2 regions of the Effusibacillus consociatus genome follow, and region 1 is predicted to be linked to the other one. Evidence: a T-box and tRNA genes for the amino acid it is inferred to sense, from the RefSeq annotation. Region 1 holds a T-box; the other holds one or more tRNA genes.
The links. The T-box of region 1 lies ahead of ileS (isoleucine--tRNA ligase). A T-box ahead of a tRNA ligase gene usually reads a tRNA of that ligase, here a tRNA-Ile.

Region 1 (11,738 bases):
CCGCTCACGAATCATCTGTTCTTGCGAGAAACTCAGTGAATTTACCTCAAAACGTTTACGCAGACCTTCCAAACAAAGATGCTTTAGGTAGTTTTCCTCGTTCGAACCTTCCGGAACCGGGAATTTGGGCAATTTGTGCTTCCCGTGTTCGATTGTGAACTTACACCGCCGGGCAATTTTTGCAGTATTGGTCAGAGCATCCGGCAGTCCACTGAATTTTCTTTTCATTTCCAGAGGGGAGGGAAGGTAAAACAGACCTGAAGCGGCTTGTTTATCGGTACTGCCAGTCGCGGGTAAATGAACGAGATTTGCATCTTCCGGGCGAATGTAATGCACATCATGGGTTGCAACCAATGGGATCCCCGTGCTTTCAGACAGCTGAACCGTTTTCTCAATCAAGGCTGAGTCTTTCGGAAGTCCGTGGTTTTGAACCTCCAAGTAAAAATTCCCTTGTCCGAACATCTTGACATATTCCAATGCTTTTTCCCGGGCAGCCTCCACTTGGTCGTTCTCCAACAAACGGTGGATAAGTCCTCTTTGTCCTCCGCTTAAAGCAATTACGTCACCTGAAGAAGACTGTCTTCCAATTGAACCTGAATTCAGACATTCCACAATGTACTGATATCCACTCGCATTACATGCGAGAAGAATGAGCGAACCGTGTGTCTCCTCCCTGTCGATCTCACACCCAATAATCGGGTGAATCCCATATTTTGCAGCCAATTGAGAAAAACGGATTGCACCATTGATTGAATTTTTATCTGTGATTGCAAGAGTTGTCATATTCCAATCCGCAGCCTGCCTCAGCAGTTCGTCCAGCCGGCAGACCGCTTCCGGAAAGCTGTATTCGGTATGAACATGCAGATGGACAAAATCGTCTCTACTATGTAACATGGCAAGCCCCTTTCGATCGGAACGTTTGTTCCCATCATACTTTGAGCGATGATACTTGTCCAATGGGGTTTTTTGGTTCATAAAGCGTTTTGTATACTTGACTAATTTTGGTTAAATTTTCTAATCTGTTTATTGCATGGGTAAAATATTAAATTAAAGGTGATGGGATGAAAAGAATTCTTGTTGTTTTCCTAATGATTGCAGTTTTATTTAGTTCCTCTGGAGTTGTGGGGCAAGTTTCTGCCGAAACTGAAACCGTTTCTTTTCAACAGGACTGTAACTGTTACAAGGGAAGTAATAAGTTAAGTAAAGAAGAGGCTTTGAAAAAGCTAAAAGACTCAGGAACATCTGTTAATGAAAATCTTCCCCAACAAGAAATAGCGAGAGCGGAAAAAGCACTAAAAAATCTGAAACGTTTAAAGAAACACTGAAAAATATCGAAAAAGAAGGATTCAAAACGGTTAAGAATAGTGAAAATTATGTTAGTATTAATCACGTAGCACTGGGAAATAAGCTTTATAACGAAGTGATCGTTGCGAGTGGGCTTCTATCTCAAAAAGATAACAATTCAAGCTTGATATTTTATCAAGCATTTGTAGATGTCTCAAATGATGAAGTAATAAAGTACCAGGTATCTAAAATAGAAAAAAACAAGGCCCAAGTTAAGCAACTTGCCTCTTACCAAATTGCAAATAGTGAGGAAGTTGTAACTTATATTGATTGGCCCGGTGTTCAATGCGATCTTATTTCGTTAGTCTTGTGTGCTCATTACTGTTTTTTATGGGGACCTGCATTTGAAGTTTGCGACTTAGTTTGTGCAGTTACGTTTATATTTGTTTGCAATTGGAACTAATATAAAAATTTAGAAGGATACACTTGTTTAGAAACCAGTTAATTTAAACACGGGGTGATAGCGGTGTGGAGATGGGTAATTGCGATTGCTATAGGAGCCACTGTGGGCATTTCTACATTTAACTTTATAGTAAAAGACCTGTTATTGGCTATATATCTTTTTATTACTTGGTCGACAGCTATTAGATTTTCTTCCAACATTAAAAAATTAGGGAATAAAAAAGCAACTGTAAGCTTATTGGTATTAGGAGCAACTTTTTTAGGTGTTAGCGCCACTTTAAACATCCCGTCTGAATTACGGATAGCACTCAGATTATTGGTTCTAAGCACTGGATGGGCAGCTACAGTTTTAACAATCCATACTATTACCAAGTGGAGAAACCATCATAGTGAGTAAGAAGTAAAGAAGAATTAAAACCCCGATGAACTGATCGAGCGTTATAAATCTTCGATGATGACCACAATCGAGGGTTCATACACGATACGACAGCATATTTTGAGAACGGAGGGAATAAGTGACACGGATTTCAGGCGTTTCACCAGAATCGGCTGAAGGATTTATACGTGAAGTTTTCGATGCCCAACTCGAACGTTACGGAAAGGTTCTTGAAAATCATAAGCTGTATGCCAGAAGGCCATCCATTTTTCAAGCAGTAAGAGGCATGTGGACGGGACTTGAAGAATCCGGCCTAATCCCGAAACAACTGGTTACACTCGTTAACATGCGAGTAGCAAACCTCAACGGCTGCCCTTTCTGAATGGACATAAACGCTGCCGTCGGCAGTGGAATGGGAATTCCAACTGAAAAGATTCTTGCCTTGCCGCAGTATAAAACGAGCCAATTCTATGATGAGCGCGAAAAATTGGTGTTGGAGTACACCGATGCCATCACATTGTCCGATAAGGATGTGGATGATGATTTGTTCGAGCAGCTTCGCAGTCATTTCGAGGAAGACGAGATTGTAGAGCTAACTGCAGTCATTGCACGGGAAAACTTTTCGAGCAAATTCAATCGGGCACTGCGGATTCCATCCCAGGGATTCTTTGACACCGAATGTTCAAGCGAGGCCTAGATCGTTCCGACAAACCAAAAGGGCTGTACTCAAAAAGTAGTCTTCTACTTTTTGGGTACAGCCCATCTTCCAATCCGTCAAATGACACCTTCGAGTAATCGACAATCTCATCCCGTTTCTCCTATGGAAAAGGGTCATTCGCGTGACCGGTTTCGGAAAACATCCATAAAGAAAAGAGCACTTCAACCGGAGGCTCGATGCTCTTTCTGCTGGCTGGCTTGTCACAGGAAAAATTGCACGTTTTCCACACAAGCCGGACACAAGGTCGGGTGCTCACTTGTCTTGCCCACTTCCGATGTTACGACCCGGCAGCGTTCACAGGTCTCGCCTTCTGCCACTCGTACCCGGATTGCTAAACCGGAATATGCAGCCGCATCATTCGGAACGGTTTCACCCGGAGCAGCCAAATTCACCTCGGATACACCCAATACTTCTTTCAGGCGTGGTGTACCCTGCAGCGTATTGAGGACATCCTGAGTTTCCGGATAGAGATCGACAGCAGCCACCAGTGATTTGCCGATCACTTTTTCTTGGCGGGCAACTTCCAACGCTTTTAGTACTTCGTCGCGGACAGCCAGAATGGCTTCCCATTTTGCATCCAATTCTTTATCGAGATAATCGGTACGCACTTCACTCCACTGGGTTAACTGGACACTCTCCTCTGTTACACCCGGAACAAATTGCCAAACTTCATCCGCAGTGTGAGTGAGAATGGGAGCGGTTAATTTCACCAACTCAACAAGAATGTGATACATCGCAGTTTGGGCAGACCGCCGTTCCAGCGAATTGGGCGCACTTGTGTACACACGGTCTTTCAGAACATCAAAATAGAACGCCGACATATCAACTGTACAGAAGTTGTTGATATCGTGATACACCACATGGAAATCGTAGTTGCCATATGCTTTCATGGTTCGCCGCTTGAGTTCTTCCAGCTTGTTTAACGCCCAACGGTCAATTTCAAGCATCTGATCAAGCTGCACAGTGTGCTGGGCCGGATCGAAATCGTTCACATTCCCGAGCAGGTAACGGAACGTGTTGCGGGTCTTCCGATACACTTCCGCCACCTGCTTCAAAATTGCATCGGATACCCGCACATCGGAACGATAATCGACCGATGCCACCCAGAGGCGCAGAATATCGGCACCCAGGTTCTGCAGCACCTTCAGCGGGTCTACCACATTCCCGAGACTTTTGGACATCTTGCGTCCTTCGCCGTCCAATACAAAGCCGTGCGAAAGAACCTCTTTATAAGGAGCACGCCCCTTAACCGCAACCGCAGTGGTTAACGAAGAATTAAACCAACCGCGGTACTGGTCGGATCCTTCAAGATACAGATCGGCCGGCCATTGCAAATCTTCCCGGCTGTCGCACACCGCAATGTGGGAGGAACCGGAGTCAAACCATACGTCCATAATGTCCGTTTCTTTACGGAACTCCGTGTTGCCGCATTGACAAACCGTTCCTTCCGGAAGCAGGCCGGACGCCTCCCGTTCAAACCACACTTGTGATCCATGCTCCGCAAAGAGACCCGCCACATGTTCGATGGTATCTTTCGTAATCAATTCTTTATTGCAGTCGGTGCAATAGAAAATCGGGATGGGAACCCCCCACACGCGCTGACGGGAGATGCACCAGTCCTGCCGCTCAGCCACCATATTGTGCAGGCGAACTTCGCCCCAGGACGGATTCCATTTTACCTGCTGAATCTGTTCGAGCAGTTCGTCCCGGATTGTATCGATCGATCCGAACCACTGCTCCGTTGCCCGGTAAATCACCGGATTCTTGCAGCGCCAACAGTGAGGATAGGAGTGATCCATCGCCTCCTCATGCAGCAGGCTACCCGCTTCCTTCAAGGCTTCCGTGATAACAGGGTTTGCCTTTGCATAAAATTGACCCGCAAACGGACCAGCTTCTTTCGTAAATTTCCCATGGTCATCAATCGGTACGAGCACCGGCAATCCATAATGCTGCCCGACCAGGAAGTCTTCCATACCGTGTCCGGGAGCAGTGTGTACACAACCGGTACCGGCATCCAGAGTTACATGATCTCCGAGCACAACCAGTGATTCGCGATCAAACAGCGGGTGTTTTGCTTTCGCCTGTTCCAGTTCTGCCCCTTTGAACTCGGCAACAATCTCTGCCGGTTCCTCATGCCCTGCAGCTTTCAGAACAGCTCCAAGGAGTTCTTTCGCAACAACAAGTTTCTCACCGTTCACCTGCGCCACAACATACTGGATTTCCGGATGAACCGCAATCGCAACGTTGGCAGGAATGGTCCAAGGTGTGGTGGTCCAGATCACAATGAAAGAACCTTCCGGCAGCTTCCCTTTGCCGTCTGTAACGGGAAACTTCACATAGATCGAAGGCGACTTTTTGTCCGCGTATTCAATTTCCGCTTCCGCCAATGCAGTTTCACAATGCGGGCACCAGTACACAGGCTTCATCCCTTTGTAGATGTAGCCTTTGGTTGCCATTTCACCGAATACGCGAATTTGCGCTGCTTCATACTCGGGAAGCAGCGTGATGTAAGGGTTCTCCCAATCTCCCCGTACGCCCAAACGTTTGAATTGACCGCGCTGCCGGTCAATAAAATCAAGCGCATAGTCATAGCACATTTGACGGAATTGCGGAATCGGGATCTCATGTCGGTTGATCTTCTTGTTCTTGATAATCGCCTGTTCAATCGGGAGTCCGTGTGTGTCCCATCCCGGAACATAGGGCGCGTCAAACCCTTCCATTGTTTTCGATTTGACAATGATGTCCTTCAAGATCTTATTCACCGCATGCCCCAAATGAATATCTCCATTTGCATAGGGTGGTCCGTCATGCAGCACGAACTTCGGCTTGCCTTTTTGAGCTTGCTGCACTTTTTTATATAAATTCAGTTCTTCCCATTTGTTTTGGATCTCCGGTTCCCGTTGAGGGAGATTCCCCCGCATCGGAAACTCCGTCTCCGGCAGATTCAGTGTTTTGCTGTAATCGATTGACATTTATCTAACCCCCCAAATAAAAAAACCCCTCGTCCATAGGGACGAGAGGTTGAATTCCCGTGGTACCACCCTAAGTTACCCAACTATTCAACACATCCAGGAATGTCGGGTCACTCGTTTGAGCTTGTAACGGTGCCCAACCGGCTTATCCTACTTTTCACGAACAGGGAATTTCAGTAAGCAACTTCCGGGTGATTTTCCCAACCTTCCACTTTCCCGGCTCACACCAATCCCGGTTCGCTGCAAAGTGTTCAGCGGTACTTTCCCGATCATCGTTTTTAGAGGTTTATTTTAAAAATTATTATATGCAATGGCGAACCGCATTGTCAAATATCGCGATTATTCTTCGTTCAGTTTGTCCCAATCGCTTGTCTCGAGCATTTCCAGCTGAGCCTGAATTAAAGAACGGAAACGTGCACGATAAACAGAAGCCTGTTTCTGCAAGTTTTCCAATTCAAGCGAAATTTCGCGGGATCTCATCAGCGCTTCGTTGACAATCCGATCCGCATTTTTCTCCGCTTCCTTCACGATCAGTTGTGCCTCTTTGCGGGCATTGGCCTTGACTTCCTCTGCCGTTTCCTGTGCCACAAGGATGGATTTGCTCAAGGTTTCTTCAATATTTTCAAACCGTGTTAACCGTTCCTTCAGTTGGGCTACTTGATCTTCCAGGTTCTTCTTGTCACGAAGCAGCGCTTCATAATCCTTTATTACATGATCAAGGAATTCATTTACCTCATCCTCATTGTAACCGCGAAAAGTCCGGGCAAATTCCTTGTTATGAATATCCATGGGCGTTAATGGCATAGAACGGCACCTCCAAATATAGTAGGACGAAAAAGCTTCTGCCCATTATTTCGACAAAATCAAAACCGATTCCTGCCGAATTCTTAGAGATATTTGCCAATCCGAATCACCGTTCGTCCTTTTTTTGTCTGCCCCCCGATCTCGAGAATCCGAAGGCGCCCCAGTCCCCTTAGAGAAATCACATCTCCTTCTTCCACCTGTGTAGAGGGATCTGTAACGGTCTGCCAATTCAATTGAAGTTTTCCGCTTCGAATCGGATCGGTGATTTTATTGCGGGCCAGTTGAAATCCTTCAGCGGCCACTGCATCCACCCTCAAGGACATCACGGTAAATTCCCGTTCGGTGAAATGAATCTTGAGTGGACGATATTCCTCTTTTTTAATCGGGCGGACCAGCACGGAGGCACGCCCCACCTGGTTGAGATGCAGGGTTAAAAAGTCTTCAATTTCCTTCGCTGCAACAAGATCACAGCCATCTTCATGAACGGACAGATCTCCGATCTTTTCCCTTTTCAATCCAAGCCCTGTCAACGCCCCCAAATAATCCCCGTGCTTGAGTGTCACATAATCCCCCGGGATTTCAATCCGCAGCCAACATAACTCCATTTCTTCCGGTTCGGGCCTCCAATAGTCGGGAGCCAGCAGCACCCTTCTTCTTTCTGCCTCTTCCCATCCGCCGTCCGTAAAAACAGCAACATCGCCCACCGTTCGGGCGATGTTCACAGCAATCCGCACCTGTCGCGGATCCAGAAAAGCGGTTAAACTCGGGGAATGGCGGGAGGCTGCACGATTGGCCAGCTCAAGCGTCCGTTGGATAAACGGTTTTTCCTCCGGCCTGTAATGCATAAACACATTATCCGTCATATTTCCCTCACTTAGAATAAAATTCTTCTCAACACGGTATCCAAACCGAGTTGGATCAGATACAGCGCAAAAAACGCCACAATCGGAGAAAGATCAATCATCCCCAGAGGAGGAATAAATCTTCGGAAGAACCCCAGATAAGGTTCTGTTATTTTATAAAGAAACTGTCCGATTCCGGTCCGTTCCATATCCGGTACCCAAGACATTAAGATCCGGGCCAATAAAATATATCGAAAAATTTGAAACAAAAGATCAATAGCAGTTAGTAGTTGCGGCATTCCGTCACCTCATTTGACTTTTTGAAACTGCGTTGTTCAACTCAGCTTGCTGCTTCAGAAGATCGCTGATCACACCTTGAACTTCCACATTGTCCGGAGCGCACAGGAAAATCTGATGGCCGATTTTTTCGATCCGTCCTCCCAAAGCATACACCGTTCCGGAGATAAAATCCACAATTCGGATCGCATGGTCAAACTGCGCCTTGTGTAAATTCAAAACGATAGCCCTATGTGTCCGCAAATGATCCGCGATCATTTGAGCTTCATCAAATGATTGAGGCTCGCAGAGCACCAACTTGACCTGTTTTTGCGTATGTAAATTCACAATAGCCGCTTTGCGCTGCATAGGTACCACATCCGGCTGCGCATCCTCACCGGCTTTTTCCTGTTTGTTGGCTGTCCCTGCTTCTTCATCGGCCAAACCGAGAAATTGCATCATTTTATTCCACATGATGGTTTCCCTCCATGAGTTTATGGTTTTACCAAAATACTGCCTATCCGAACCATCGTGGCACCTTCTTCAACCGCTACCTCGAAATCATCGGACATCCCCATCGACAAATGGTTCAATTCGGGATAAACGGGCTTTAAAGAGTCACGCAATTCAAGCAAACCTCGAAAAACCGGCCGTACCTCTTCCGGATCTGCCGCAATCGGAGCCATGGTCATCAGTCCGCGTACTTGAAGGCGTGCCATTTCCGATATCTCAGCAAGGAACGGTTCTACCTCCTCTGGAGAGAATCCGCTCTTCGACTGTTCCCCCGATATATTTACCTGTACCAGGCAGGACACGGAAATATCAAGTTTCTCCGCCTGTTTCTGCAGTTCCTTTGCCAGTGACATGCGGTCAAGCGAATGAATCCACTGAAAATGGGGCAGGACGTCTTTTACCTTATTGGTCTGCAAATTGCCGATAAAATGCCAGCATACCGGTTCCTTAATGGCTGTCACCTTAGGAAGCGCCTGTTGAACCCGGTTTTCCCCGAGATCCCGGATGCCCGCTTCCAGAATCGCAAGAGTTTCCGGGACGCCCACATACTTTGTCACTGCTATTACAGTGACGTCGTTATGATCCCGACCGGATCGCTCGCATGCACGAAGAATCCGGTGTCGTACTGAGTCCGCTTTTTCACGATAGTCCATCTGAATCACCACGTTTGTCCCTTAGTTGCGCCATCCCTCACGGGCCATGTAGTCAAGTCCGTTTCATCGGCACTCGCGACGCACGTACACTAATTCCCCTCCCCTTTAGAGTGGGTACTTTGAATATTATTCTTCCTTTAGGGGGATTTTCCTGCCGAATATTCTATGTCAGAGGAGAACAATCAAGCCCGCGTGGCGACCGGTTTTTCCTTTTTCCGCCCGATGAGAGAAAAATGTATCCGTATTACATGCCGTACAGCCTCCAACACGGGTCACATGCTCCGGCAATAAACCGGCTTCCAAAAGGATTTGACGGTTCGCTGCAGGCAGTGACAACTGCCACCGCTGATTTTCTTTTGCCGTAAAAAACGATTCACCTTGCGGGTATTCTTCGATAAAAGGAATGTAAACCTGTTGGTCGACTTCATAACAACAAGTATCAATCGAAGGGCCAATGGCGGCTAACAGTTGCGAAGGGTCGCTCCCGAACTCCTTTTGCAGCGTAAGAATTGCTTCCTTCGCAATTTGACTTTTGGTTCCTTTCCATCCTGCATGAACGGCTGCAATCGCTTCATTGACCGGATCAAGCAGCAAAATCGGCACACAATCCGCGGCGAAAGTGGAAAGTACGATGCCGGGCTGATTGGTGACAAGGGCGTCTGTTCCCGGAATCGCCTCATCGTAAGAATAGGCTCCCCGCCCCCGATTTTCAGCCCGGATCACCGCCACCCGTTTTCCGTGTACTTGTTCTCCGCACACCCACAGATCGAGAGACAGGTTTACCTCTTTAGAGACAAGCTCGCGGTTGGCAATCACATGTTCCTTCCGGTCTCCCACATGAAGCCCCAGATTTAATCCTCGCCAATGACCCGTTGATACTCCCCCGATCCGGGTGGTAAATACAGCTCTTGCCACACCTGTTCGGTTTAACTCTTCCGCATCTATGAAACGAGTCTTCTCCACCACAATCTCCTCTTTTCGGTTCTTTTATTGAATGTAACATGTTATCGGGTTCCCCGCAAAGCACGACTTGGCTTTTTACTGCCAAAACGTGACTTGTGCTCTTTGAGTGCAAAACGAATCGGTATTTACTATTCGAAAAGCGGCTGGTATATTATGCTTATATTTAAATGAACTATAAAAAAATAAGTTGTTGCTCTGTTTGACTGGGAAAGGTGATGGTAATGTACGCGCGTTTAATCATGTTTACGTTAGGGCCAAACAAGAGATTTTTAGCTGAAATGATTGCGGATCGTTGCAATGGAATGGTAAGGAAACTAAAAGGCTTTAATAATATAATATACCTAATGGATGATGCAGCCGGTGAGTACGGAGCCTTGACTCTATGGGAGTCGAAGGAGGACGCAGAAGCTGCCATTCAAATCGTTTACCCGCGTGTGCGACGCACTTTGGATGATTATGTACAGGTTACTCCTGATATCCGACTCTTTGAGGTATACGAACCCACAATCTAATCTTTTTGTTGCAAACGTTAGTGTTCATGTATGTTAAATGTTCCATGGCAGAAAAAATGCGCCTTCCGGCGCAATGTTCCTTCCCGACTCTGTCCTTTAGTAACCGCCCGAATTTCCCCCGTATCCATCCGAACTACCGCTGTTTCGGAACGGCGTGGAGTTCGGAGGCACGTGGGTGGTCGAAGAAGTCAGTTCCACCAACACTACATCCGCCCCAATCTTCACGATTTGGCTCCATGGAATCACGTAATCTTGAGAAGCTCCGAACATACCGAAGAACCGCCCGGAACCCGGCACTACAATCGCCCGAATCATCCCGTTCTCAAGATCAATATCGAGGTCTCCGATCATCCCCAGCCGTTTTCCATCCGAGATATTCACCACATCTTTGGATTGCAGTTCCGATACTTTAATCATGCAAACCCCTCGTTGTAAATTATTGTCCTTTTACACTGTATGCACGATCAAAAAGAAAAAGTCGCCCAAGCGACTTTCTGAAAGAGTGGTTTCTTAAGGCCGGATATATTTCTGCATGTGACTGATCGCGGCTTTTTCGAGACGGGATACTTGCGCCTGTGAGATGCCAATTTCATCAGCCACTTCCATCTGGGTTTTCCCTTCAAAGAAACGCATTGATAAGATCCGTTTTTCCCGCTCATTCAACTTCTGCAAAGCTTCGAGGATCGCAATTTCTTCCACCCACTGGGAGTCCTGATTTTTCTCATCGCTGATTTGATCCATCACATAAATCGGATCTCCCCCGTCATGGTAAATCGGTTCAAACAAGGAGACCGGATCCTGGATCGCGTCCAAAGCAAACACCACATCTTCCTTTGGGACTTCCATCGCCTCCGAGATTTCGTTAATGGAGGGCTCCCGCAAATTTTTGTTCGTCAGCTGGTCGCGGACTTGGAGTGCCTTGTAGGCGATGTCCCGGAGACTGCGGCTTACCCGGATTGGATTGTTATCCCGAAGATATCGCCGAATCTCTCCGATAATCATCGGCACTGCGTAGGTCGAGAATTTCACATTCTGTCCCAGGTCAAAATTATCGATTGCCTTCATGAGACCAATGCACCCGACTTGGAACAAATCGTCTACATACTCCCCCCTGTTGTTAAAACGTTGAATCACAGAAAGCACAAGCCGAAGGTTGCCATTGACAAGCTTCTCACGGGCGGACAATTCCCCCCGCTGCAACTCCACAAACAACTTACGCATTTCCGTATTTGTCAAAACAGGAAGCTCCGCTGTGTTCACACCACAGATTTCCACTTTATTACGCTTCATGTCATTCCCTCCCCGTTGAAGGTCCGCCGTGGGATTCGTCAACAGTATTTCCTCGGAGGGAAGATTTATGCAC
Region 2 (11,738 bases), on a different contig from region 1:
GGGTTTGATTCAAGCCACTGCCGGAACCTCGAAGTAGGGAGAGCGAGCAAAACCCCTTTTTCAATCATCACCGCATTGGCCCGATAGGCGACATTTTGAAAAAAACCGGCATGGGGAAACATGTCCCCAGTTTGCAGGACATTCACAATCTGCTCACGGCCGTGTTCATCCGTTCGGTAGATTTTCACTTTCCCACCAGCAATGAAATACACGTATTCAAGGGGTTCTCCCTGCATAAATACAATCATTCGTTCCGCCATTGTACGGCTGATCAAGAGCTGGTCGATCTTTTTTAGTTCCTTGTCACTTAAATCACGGAAGAATGAAATCCGCCGTAATAACTCCAGGGAATTTTGTTTCATCACGGGTCATTCTCCTTACTCGCTGTTTGATGAGTTCATTTTATCCCAAAAACTTTTCAAAAAAGATCAGGGATTTCCCTGATTCTTTTCACTGTACAACACAAAAGCGGCATTGCCTTAATCAAGGCATGCCGCTTTTGTTACTTTAAAGGTTTTCCCGTGATGAACCCCCAAAACCGTTTCACAATCCACCAGGGACCGACGAGCAGGAAGACCGGATTTTTTAAGAAGGAGGGCGGATTTCCTTCAAAGTAATGGCCGACAAACTGTAGGATCCATCCCACGATAAACAACGACAGCGCCCACTTCCAATCCCAGAGAAAAAGCGGCAATGACACAACGATCATCGGAATCCCAATGGCATGCGTAAACTTATTGACCGGATGTTGATGATCCCTTTTATAACGTTCCAAAAAAGACAGTTCAGCCATGAAAATCACCATCCCTTTGAAATGCGCGAAAATTCTATTTATATTTTAGCATAAAACTGACCGGTCAGGACAGTATTACCAATCCTAATTTACGCACATTCTCTCAGCAATGACTTTATTGACTTGTTAGTCAGCACCATTCTGCTTAATTGCTATACAGTCTTCTTTTGCTTGCGACGATGTTTCCACCGTACGAACTGGAAACGGATGAAGCATCCTACACAAAAGCCCATGATTGCAACTAGGGCCGCAACGGCCACCATCCCTGCAAACGCAAATCCGAATCCGGGCATCCCAAGCATAAAGAAAATCAGACTTAGAGCCAAACAAACCACCGCTATCCACTGGTTGAATCGCTGCTGGTCCGGATCTTCCATCCTGTAATCAGATAACGGCTTCCTCAGAAACGGCGGAATTAAGCGAAAAATCGGATTCCGCCCGGTAATCAAACTGTACAGACCCAAACCAAACGGTACGACCAGAATCCAATATTGCTTGAAGATAATAACTCCAAGTACAGAAAGAACGAGAAACCATTGATTCGCACGGACAAATGGAATCGGTATCCCCTTCATTTTTATCACCACTTTTCCACCCTGTTTACTCTGATTCTACCATACAAAAAATTCGCGGAAAAGTTCATTGCACTTTTACTGCTTCTGAAGCTTCTTTTTTCTGCTGCTGTTGATTATCTTGCCTTTGAATTTAAACGGTCGTTGATGCGGGATCATTTTTTCGTTGGTCCTGCCTCCCTCTGAAGTGTTGAACAAAGAATTTTCGGAAGGACTTGGCGGAGTGCATACTGTATATTCTTTGCATGCAAAACTGAAAAGCTTGCGCTTTATTCTCCCTTTCTCACCAATCAGCCGGAACCAGTATTCTCCAACATAAAGAGCATTTGCAAGCTTCCATTCCAAAAGGTAGGAAATCGTATTCTTTACTTCTTCCTCGTTTTGTGTCTTTGTTTTACAGGATAAAGCCAGGACAAAATACGGCTTATCTTCGTCAAGCTCAAGAATTTGAAGGTGATAAGATCCCTTTTCTTCTTGATTGAATTCTTCCACTACCTTCTGAATGCTTTTTTCGATTTCGATTTCATATTTGCTTGCTTCCCTCCAGCAGAGTATATGGGAATCATACAGCGAAAGCGTTATGATAAAATGTTGGGCATAGTGTTCAGGTGCAAATTCTTCCTCATACTGTTTTTGATCATCTGCAGGAATGACAATAAACTCCTTATAGGTGTCAAAAAAGTTTCCGCTCATATCATTTCCCTTCTCTCAGGAAGTATGGGTCTCTCTTTTGAACTCTTTAAAGTATTCGAAATTTTACCTGTCGAATCCTTTGATGAAAAACGTTTATTTTTGTCGGAAAAAATCGGCTGCATCGCAACACCCCAAGTGATTCGCATAAGCGGTTCACTTGGGGTGCGGTTCAACAATCGAATCTTCGTCGCGGTTAAACACCGTTCAACTCCAGTACTCTTGCTGCCGCCTCTTTTCCCTGTTGAATACAGTCCGGAATTCCCAAGCCTGTGAAGCCCGCTCCGGCAAAAAACAATCCGGGGAGCTGCTTGGTTGCTTCTTTCTCAAACGCATTCAAACGATCCAGATGTCCTACCGTGTACTGCGGCATTGACTTCCGCCAGCGGGTAATACTTGTATAAATCGCCTCGGCCTCGATTCCCATGATGTCCTTCAGATCTTGCCGAACCTTTGTGAGAATGGATTCATCCGACTCGTCCACGATCTCCTCATCTCCGGCCCGCCCTACGTAACAGCGAATCAATACTTGATCCGGCGGAGCTGTATGCATCCATTTGGAAGAAACCCAGGTGCAGGCAGTGATGGTTCGTCCTTCTTTCTTCGGTACTACAAAACCGGTACCATCCAGCGGATAGGTAATGGAAGCGGCGGGAAACGCCATGACCGCAGTTGCGACGGATGCATAAGGAATTTTCTCTAACGTCGCAGCAGGTTCAAAGGATTGCGGCAGCATTCGGGCAGATTCAAAAGCTGGAACAGTCACCACTACCGCATCTGCTTCAAATTTGTCTCCGTTCTCCAAAATCAGCTCATAGGGAGGTTGATTGTTTTCATTTGTCCCCTTTTTGATCTCCCGTACACCGATCGAAGTCCTGATGACCTCCGGACCGAGAACCTCCGCCAATTTATCCACCAGTTGAATCAGGCCCCCACGCAATGACAAAAACATCGAGTGGGGCAGAGACTGGTTGGCGTGGGCTTGTTTCGCTTGGGCCAACATACCAAGTATCAGACTGCCATGTTTTTTCTCAAGCGACTCAAACTGTGGAAAAGTGGCCCGTAAACTCAGGTTGCGGGAATTCCCTGCATAAATCCCGGCCAGAAGCGGTTCCGCCATGTGATCTACCACTTCGTCACCCAGTCTTCGGGCAAGAAACCCTCCGAGGGACTGATCCCCCGTAACTTTACTCCGCGGCATTACCAAATCCATGGCAGCGCGCACCTTGGCTGACATGGAAAGCAGGCCGGTTGTGGCAAAAGGAAGGAACTGAGTGGGAATTCCTATATTTAACCCGGCCGGAATTCGATGCAATTTGCCCTTGTGCAAAATGTAGGTTTGCTTGTTATCCGGGTTTGTACCTACAAGATCATCTTCCAATCCGAGTTCACGGCACAAATTGACCGCGGCCGTTTTTCGGGCAAGAAACGAATCCGGACCTTTTTCCACAACGAAACCATTGAATACTTCAGTTTCAATTTTTCCTCCAACCCGCGCATCCCGCTCAAACAAAAGAACGCGAAGCGAAATTCCTGTCTCGCGAGCCTGTTTTTGCAAATAATAGGCAGCGCTTAAACCTGTGATGCCTCCACCGATTACAATGACCGTTTTTTCACCCGTCACACCGATCAATCCTTTTTCGTATGATCCCGAACGACTGTCGCCAACGCCTGCAGAAAATCTTCAGCCGCATTCAGCATCTCGGTGCGGACCACTTTGAGTCCAACTTCTTTCGCTAACACCTGGCACTCTACATCGATATCGTAAAGAACCTCCAGATGGTCTGCCACAAAACCCACCGGGCAAATCACAACGGATCGGGTTCCCTGGTCGGCCAAGTCACGCAGCACATCCAGGACATCGGGTCCGAGCCACGGTTCAGGTGTTCGTCCCGCGCTTTGCCATGCCACTCCCCAATTGGAATGTTCGATTCTCTTCGCCAATTCGGCAGCGGTCTCCCGCAATTGTTCCGGATAGGGATCGTTCATCTCCAAGATTCGTTCCGGCAGACTGTGTGCTGTAAACAGCAAACGAACCTGATCCCTCTCCTCTTCAGGGAATTGGGCAAATGCGTACCGCAGCCTTTCTGTCACTGCTTGCAGAAACTGCGGCTGCATGTGCCACTGGTGTACAAATGAAAATTCAGGGCCACCGTGCTGCTCAGCCCCTTTTTTTGCAGCGGAAATATAACTGCCAATGCTCATGGCTGAATAATGGGGTGCATAGACGAATCCGACAGCTTCCTGAATCCCATCCTTCACCATTTGCTTGACCGTATCCTCAATAAACGGTTTTGCGTGCTTCATCCCGATATAAACCCGATATGTCATATCGCCCCCGTTGTCGTTAAGGATCCGTTCGAGTCCTTCCGTCTGTTTACGGGTAATCTCGTTCAGCGGGGACAAGCCACCGATGGTTTTGTATCTTTCAACCAACTCCGCCAATTGGTCCTCAGAAGGTTTCCGGCCACGGCGAATGTGGGTGTAGTATTCTTCTACCTCATCCAAACTGGAAGGCGTCCCGTAGGCCATTGCCAGGACGCCCACTGCTTTTTTGCTCATTGGAATCGCCTCACTACCTCTTCAATTTCGAAGAGCTGTATTGATGAACGAATTCGGTCAGTTTTTGCAGAGTTTCGCCTTTCACTTCCGGGAAGACACCATGCCCGAGATTGAAAATATAGCCGGGTTGCGCCATTCCCATATCCAGGATTTCCTTCGCGTTCCGCTCGATCACATCCCATGGAGCAAGCAGCAGGGCGGGATCCAAGTTGCCCTGAAGAGCAAAGTCGGATCCGACACGGGCCCGAGCGGAATCCAGAGGAACACGCCAGTCCACACCGATCACATCGACGGGAAGCTCCTTCCACACAGACAACAATTCCCCGGTATTAATGCCAAAGTAAATAGTAGGAGCTCCTATTCCCTTGAGCGCCTCGAAAATCTTTTTCATGGTCGGAAACACATACCGGCGATAATCACTTGGCGACAAGCTGCCGATCCAGCTGTCAAATATCTGGACTGCTTGGGCTCCTGCCTTCACCTGGGCCTTCATATATGTAATGATCATGTCGCCTAGCTTGTCCATCAACGCATTCCATACTTCCGGTGCAGCATACATCATCTGCTTGGTTTTATAGTAGTTCTTGGAAGGGCCACCCTCAATCATATAACTGGCCAGTGTAAACGGTGCTCCTGCGAATCCGATCAACGGCACATTCAGTTCCCGGTGCAGAATGCGTATCGTGTCCATCGTTTTTGGAAGATCGGCCTCCGGATCCAAGTCCCGAAGACGCTGCACATCCGCAGCTTCTTTGATCGGGTTTGCGATAACAGGACCGTAGCCACCCTTTATATCTACATCAATTCCCATCGCTTTCACCGGAATCATAATGTCGGAAAATAGTATCGCCGCATCCGTGTTCAGCTGACGGACCGGGAGAAGGGTTACTTCCGCACATACCTCCGGGAGTTCACAAATTTCCATTAAGCTGTACTTCTCACGAACTTTTCGGTATTCTGGCTGGTAACGGCCGGCTTGCCGCATATACCACACGGGAACGTGATCCACAGGTTCTTTTCGACAAGCACGCAAAAAATTATCGTTAAAAGTCATAATTTCACCACTTTACAATTTTAGAGTCCATCTTTGTTATACCTTAAAGAAGTATTCTAAGCAAATGAACTTCTTGTGACGCCATTATTGAAGCTCATCCGCAGTATGGTATACTTAATCCCGAAACATCAAACACAAGGAGTGAATCCGATATGAGCGAAGTGTTACATACATTGGACGGCTGGTACGTCCTCCACGATTACCGCACGATTGACTGGGCGAGCTGGAAAGCTCTGAATACAGAAGAACGTCAGTCCGTTCTCGATGAGCTGCTCACTCTGCTCCGGGAATGGAGTTCTGTTGAGGAGCAGAAAAAAGGAAGCACCGGATGGTACACCATCGTCGGACAAAAGGCAGATCTGCTTTTCCTGAACCTTCGTCCCACCTTGGAAGAACTGGGTGAGACCGAAACGGCTCTAAACAAAACCCGTTTTGCCGAATTCCTCATTCCGAGCTACTCCTATGTATCTGTTGTAGAATTGGGCAACTATCTGCCAAAAGAAGGAGTCGACCCATATGAAGATCCGGTTGTCCAAAATCGGCTGTATCCGATTTTACCAAAGACGAACAACGTTTGCTTCTATCCGATGAACAAAAAACGGGAAGGCAACGACAACTGGTACATGCTCCCGATGGAACAACGCCGCGAACTGATGAAAGCGCATGGCATGACCGGCCGCAAATACGCGGGAAAAATCACCCAAATTATTTCCGGTTCCACCGGATTCGATGATTGGGAATGGGGTGTCACGCTCTTCGCTGACGATCCGATCCAATTCAAAAAGATTGTGACCGAAATGCGGTTTGACGAAGTCAGCGCCCGTTACGGAGAATTTGGTGAATTCCTCGTAGGAAGCCGAATTACCGAAGAGCAGCTCACAAAATATATGGAAGTGGGATAAGAATGCGAAAACCCGCCCGGCCAATGGTGGCCGACGGGTTTTTTAATCTGTACGAATTGTGCCCTTTCAGGTACAATTTGAATAATGTTACCTGAAAGGCGGATCCAAGTGTACGAAGTCATTCTCCTTAAAGAATTCTACAGTGATCCCGGATTGTCCATCCATGCCGGCTATATTAATCAAGAGAAAAAAACGGCTTCCAAATCCAACGTCGTGTCGCTATCGAACGGGCAGCATGTGATGTTGTTTTTTGAAGCGAAAACCCCGAATACACTGTTTATGCTTCGTACATACGGCAGGTACCGGAATGTTTTGAATAACCTGTTTTGCGTGACAGCCAGCCCCGTGGGCCCAATCCTGATTCAGGAAAATGACAAGCTTTCAGAAACATCTGTTCACAAAATCAATCAGTGGGTCAAGCAAGAGCTTCGAATGCTTGGCTTGTAAATAGAGACAGGTGTTATTGAACACCTATCTTTTTAGACTCTGACTGCTTCGCTGCCTTTTCCCTGCTGTATCTGCGGTACTTCAAGCGGAAACGCAGGCATATCCGCATTCAGTTCACTGTATGCTGCTGTTCCATGGTAACTGAGATCCAATCCTGCCAGTTCCTCTTCCACCGACACTCGGATAGAAACGACTTTATCAATCAGTTTCAGTGTTCCGGCTGTTGCAAGATAGCCCCATACACTCACAACGACTGTTCCCAAAACCTGCGCTCCCAACAGATTCCAACCGCCCGTGGTCAACAGTCCGCCGTCAATCGCAAACAAACCTACCGCTATAGCTCCAAATGCCCCGTTAAATCCATGAACCGCAACCGCTCCAACCGGATCATCCACCTTCATGCGATCGACCCAACCGGTTGCCCAAATCATAAGGACTCCCGCAAATGCTCCAATGACTAATGCACTGAAAGGACCTACAAACGCACACCCGGCAGTAATTGCAACCAATCCCGCGAGTACACCGTTAATGGTAAAGGCAGGGTCGGCTTTTCCCGTTTTAAACAGTGTGTACAACATTGCCGAAGCTCCACCTGCTGCAGATGCAAGCAAAGTCACAGATGCGATCGAACCAATATTGGAAGCCGTAGCATTCAGCGTGCTCCCGGCGTTAAATCCGAACCAACCAAACCACAACACAAACGTCCCCATTGCTGCCAGCGGCAGATTGCTCGGAGCAATCACGTTTACCGTGCCATCTTCATTAAACTTTCCGATCCGAGCCCCGACCAAACGTGCAGCGGCCAGAGCTGCAAAACCTGCCATCGCATGGATTGCCGCGGAACCGGCGAAGTCTTTCATCCCCAATTTTGCCAGCCAGCCGTCTATTCCCCAAACCCAATGTCCAGACAGCGGATATATAACAGCGGCCATTACAACCGCAAAAAGAATATAAGCCTTAAAATTCATTCGTTCCGCAATCGCACCGCTCACGATACTAATGGCTGCCACTACGAATGCCGCTTGAAACAACCAAAACGCTTCAGATGGCACCGATAATCCGAGGTGTTCGAGACTTCCCTGCAGGGCAAATCCATTCGTACCGAACAGCCCCAGTTTATCAACCCCAAACATGATTCCGAATCCAACGGCGAAAAATGCGAGAACGCCAAACACCATGTCAACAAATACTTTCATGATAATCGAGACATTATTTTTTGACCGGACAAACCCTGCCTCCAGGAGAGCAAATCCACCCTCCATCAGGAAGATCATAGCCGCAGTCAAAACTACCCAGATTGTATTCATCCCCAACGACAAAGCTTGCAGGTCCACGTTTCTCTCTCCCTTAAATCAATTTATCTTAGATTACCATTATAATGTTAGCTTTGTCAACGTAACATGTGAGCATTGATGACATGAAAAGATTAACAAAAAGCCCTCAATGGTCGAGGGCTAGAACTTCCGTTAAACCTAAGCGCCAATATTTTGTTGCGGCAATTTTATCTCTTTTGCATGGGATACATAACTGTGAAGCACCATACCGGTCATTACGAGACACATTCCAGCCACCGACCAAGCGGACGGAACAGAACCTGACAAAATCAACAATTCACCTGCCACCGCAAAAATCACTTCTCCAGCTTGAGTGGCTTCTACCGCCGCGAGCTTTTGCACATTCCCGCGAACAAGGTCTGTGGCTTTAAAAAACAACACGGTTGCAATCACACCGGAACTGATTGCCACGATCAGTGTTTGAACCGTTTGCCCTCCACTTGGAGCTCCGACTGAAAACAGAGCATAAATCGATAAAATGATCCACAGCGGCATACTCGCAAGGGTCATCCCAAGGACTCGTTGATAGGCATCCAATCTTCCTTCACAAGCGTCCATCATCTTTCGATTTCCCAAAGGATAGGCAAATGCGGCCACAAGTATCGGCAGGATACCAAAAAGCAGCTCACTCGCGCCAACGTGCCCCGCCTCTTGCGCCTGCATGAAGCCTACGCCAATGAGAATAATAAGCGACATCATCAGGCCCCGAACCGGAATTCTTTGCCCCAAAAAGGGCACCAGCAAGGAACCGGCAACAATCGTAATTTGCCAGGTTCCAGCAAGTAACCATGAAGGTCCATATGCGGCCGCAATGCACAGAGGTGCATAGAACAGACCAAACCCGACAAAGCTCCAAGTGATCCAAACCCACGGTCGTTTCCTTAAGTCTTGCAATAAGGGAACCAAATTGCCACGTACCGCAACAATCAATAACAAAAACGGCACCATAAAAAAATATCTCAAGGAAGCGCTCCAAATCCAGCTGCCGCCCTGGAGATCCATCGCCCGATTCAGCACGAAAGTTACGGCAAAAAATAAAGACGCCAGTATGCCAAGAATGATCGCCTGCATTTTGAGCCCTCTTCCCAATAGTTTTCCCTTCTTGAATTTTAGACCTTCTCGATCACTTTGTCGATCATCCGATACTCTTTCGCTTCTTGAGCCGACATATAATAATCCCGGTCCGTGTCCTCTGATACTTCACACGTTATGGAGTTTCGTTCATAACTCGCGCTATTTCTGCTGCTGAAGCAGGCTCAATCAGGATGCATCAGAATTTCCGAATGAAGCGGGGTCAACAGGACCATTGCTTGATCTGGTGATTCGACTATGTGGACTCGAGGATTTCGTGTGCCATCTTCTGCTCACCCGCTCAAAAAAAGCGGACCGCAAACAATCGATCCACCTTAGAAGATCCCATTTAGGATTGAGTACAGCAATAACGCAAAAGAGGTGAGAGTCGACAGCCATAACAGCTTCTTCACGCCGGGTCTTGCATCTTTCCGGCTCAATATATAGAAATGAGCCAACCCGGTGAAAACAATCGTAGCGATAAACAGATGCACCTTGTAGGTGCTTGCAAAGACAAGCCACGCACTTGAAATGCCACCCAAACTGAGCGGAACCAAAATCAACGAACAGATTCAGGACAGGCTGACGAGAACCGCCGTGACAACAGAACCTAGACTAAACACATGGATTCTGGCGGACATCCTCAATCCCTCCCTTCCCAGATCCCAAAAAGATTATATGGCTGACCACCGAAAGGTATGTCCCGTGTGCACGGCCCTATTCTTTTGAATGGGTACATTTACCAGGGGAATTAACGGTGCAACCGGTTAAAACTACATAACAGAACACCCTTCCGTAAGCAAGGGTTCAATCTCCACGGGGAGGAACTGTGAATGAACGACACATGTTATCATTGTGAGCACGAGATCGACAAGCCGCACTCGGTCACTTTTTATGAAGGAAATGAGGAACGCAATGAGCTGTTGTGCGACTCTTGTTATGATGAATGGTTGGCGTCAATAAAAGGGTGACACCATCACAAAGCCGGTCCCCAAAAATGCAAAAAAGCACGCTTAAATGCCAGCGTGCTTCTATTTGGTGGGCCTAGGTGGACTCGAACCACCGACCTCACGATTATCAGTCGTGCGCTCTAGCCAGCTGAGCTATAGGCCCGCACAGTTGGAGGCACCACCCGGATTTGAACCGGGGAATAAAGGTTTTGCAGACCTCTGCCTTACCACTTGGCTATGGTGCCATATGAGCTGAATAACTTGTTGATGGTGGCTCGGGACGGAATCGAACCGCCGACACGAGGATTTTCAGTCCTCTGCTCTACCGACTGAGCTACCGAGCCAAATCAATACAATCGTTGGTGCCGGAGGTGGGACTCGAACCCACAAAATCACGATTTTGAGTCGTGCACGTATGCCAATTCCATCACTCCGGCCCAAAAATATTCTGCGCAAACGACAGATAAATGCTCCTCAAACTTTGAGAGGTATGAATGGGGTGAGTGATGGGAATCGAACCCACGAGTCCCGGAGCCACAATCCGGTGCGTTAACCACTTCGCCACACCCACCATATAAAATTTAAAGAAATTGGCAGGGGCAGCAGGACTCGAACCCACGACATGCGGTTTTGGAGACCGCCGTTCTACCAACTGAACTATGCCCCTAGAATATACCCCAAAAAGTGAAGTAAATGCGTTGCAGCTTATTCCGAGTACTTTCTGGGGACCCCGGAAACATTCTAAAAAGAGCCAAGTAATTTAGCAGGGACACAACAGATTTCCAGAGTTCGTTCCAAGAACTCAAGAATTAATGGTGGAGGGAGAAGGATTCGAACCTTCGAAGGCGAAGCCAACGGATTTACAGTCCGCCCCATTTGGCCACTTTGGTATCCCTCCAAATGACATGGAGCCAGCGACAGGAATCGAACCCGCGACCTACTGATTACAAGTCAGTTGCTCTACCTGCTGAGCTACGCTGGCAATGTATGATTGTCTCCGCGTGCACAACGCAGGGAAACATAGTACGCTGCAGTTGAGGACAAACAATGGTGGAGGCTGACGGGATCGAACCGCCGACCCTCTGCTTGTAAGGCAGATGCTCTCCCAGCTGAGCTAAGCCTCCAGAAAGCCCACGAAGTGACGTGACAGAGCAGCAAACAACGGGAACCGCGGCTAGGCCGCGCAAGGTCTCGCTAAATGCTAAAGCATAAGTCTCGCCATGTCGTGGAGGCCCCGAAACACCGATAAAGGATTCCAGGGTGACATATTTGGTGACGCGTACGGGATTCGAACCCGTGAATGCCGCCTTGAAAGGGCGGTGAGTTAAGCCGCTTCTCCAACGCGCCAAAAGATGGAAATTTT

Region 2: it encodes a tRNA-Ile, which carries the amino acid that the T-box ahead of ileS (isoleucine--tRNA ligase) is inferred to sense. The anticodon was not compared.

The regions. Positions count from the first base shown of each region.
Region 1 covers NZ_JBHSHC010000157.1:3,907-15,644, forward strand. Annotated here, with positions in the region: gene ACFO8Q_RS23050 (DNA polymerase III subunit alpha) at 1-894, opposite strand, end outside; gene ACFO8Q_RS23055 (hypothetical protein) at 1,062-1,325, shown strand; gene ACFO8Q_RS23060 (hypothetical protein) at 1,811-2,143, shown strand; gene ACFO8Q_RS23065 (carboxymuconolactone decarboxylase family protein) at 2,262-2,504, shown strand; gene ACFO8Q_RS23070 (carboxymuconolactone decarboxylase family protein) at 2,505-2,819, shown strand; gene ileS (isoleucine--tRNA ligase) at 3,041-5,812, opposite strand; T-box leader at 5,847-6,094, opposite strand; gene ACFO8Q_RS23080 (DivIVA domain-containing protein) at 6,152-6,616, opposite strand; gene ACFO8Q_RS23085 (YlmH family RNA-binding protein) at 6,700-7,479, opposite strand; gene ACFO8Q_RS23090 (YggT family protein) at 7,491-7,757, opposite strand; gene ACFO8Q_RS23095 (cell division protein SepF) at 7,762-8,208, opposite strand; gene ACFO8Q_RS23100 (YggS family pyridoxal phosphate-dependent enzyme) at 8,229-8,900, opposite strand; gene pgeF (peptidoglycan editing factor PgeF) at 9,069-9,863, opposite strand; gene ACFO8Q_RS23110 (hypothetical protein) at 10,085-10,375, shown strand; gene ACFO8Q_RS23115 (YlmC/YmxH family sporulation protein) at 10,472-10,792, opposite strand; gene sigG (RNA polymerase sporulation sigma factor SigG) at 10,886-11,665, opposite strand.
Region 2 covers NZ_JBHSHC010000141.1:2,533-14,270, forward strand. Annotated here, with positions in the region: gene ACFO8Q_RS19980 (Crp/Fnr family transcriptional regulator) at 1-362, opposite strand, end outside; gene ACFO8Q_RS19985 (Mpo1-like protein) at 503-793, opposite strand; gene ACFO8Q_RS19990 (DUF4395 domain-containing protein) at 946-1,368, opposite strand; gene ACFO8Q_RS19995 (hypothetical protein) at 1,444-2,058, opposite strand; gene hemY (protoporphyrinogen oxidase) at 2,252-3,679, opposite strand; gene hemH (ferrochelatase) at 3,685-4,617, opposite strand; gene hemE (uroporphyrinogen decarboxylase) at 4,631-5,671, opposite strand; gene hemQ (hydrogen peroxide-dependent heme synthase) at 5,824-6,573, shown strand; gene ACFO8Q_RS20020 (hypothetical protein) at 6,682-7,020, shown strand; gene ACFO8Q_RS20025 (ammonium transporter) at 7,053-8,354, opposite strand; gene ACFO8Q_RS20030 (DMT family transporter) at 8,493-9,425, opposite strand; gene ACFO8Q_RS20035 (ATP-dependent Clp protease proteolytic subunit) at 9,464-9,565, opposite strand; gene ACFO8Q_RS20040 (hypothetical protein) at 10,259-10,396, shown strand; tRNA gene ACFO8Q_RS20045 (tRNA-Ile) at 10,462-10,538, opposite strand; tRNA gene ACFO8Q_RS20050 (tRNA-Cys) at 10,546-10,620, opposite strand; tRNA gene ACFO8Q_RS20055 (tRNA-Phe) at 10,644-10,719, opposite strand; tRNA gene ACFO8Q_RS20060 (tRNA-Leu) at 10,736-10,812, opposite strand; tRNA gene ACFO8Q_RS20065 (tRNA-His) at 10,871-10,946, opposite strand; tRNA gene ACFO8Q_RS20070 (tRNA-Trp) at 10,967-11,042, opposite strand; tRNA gene ACFO8Q_RS20075 (tRNA-Tyr) at 11,189-11,273, opposite strand; tRNA gene ACFO8Q_RS20080 (tRNA-Thr) at 11,282-11,357, opposite strand; tRNA gene ACFO8Q_RS20085 (tRNA-Val) at 11,424-11,499, opposite strand; tRNA gene ACFO8Q_RS20090 (tRNA-Glu) at 11,646-11,722, opposite strand.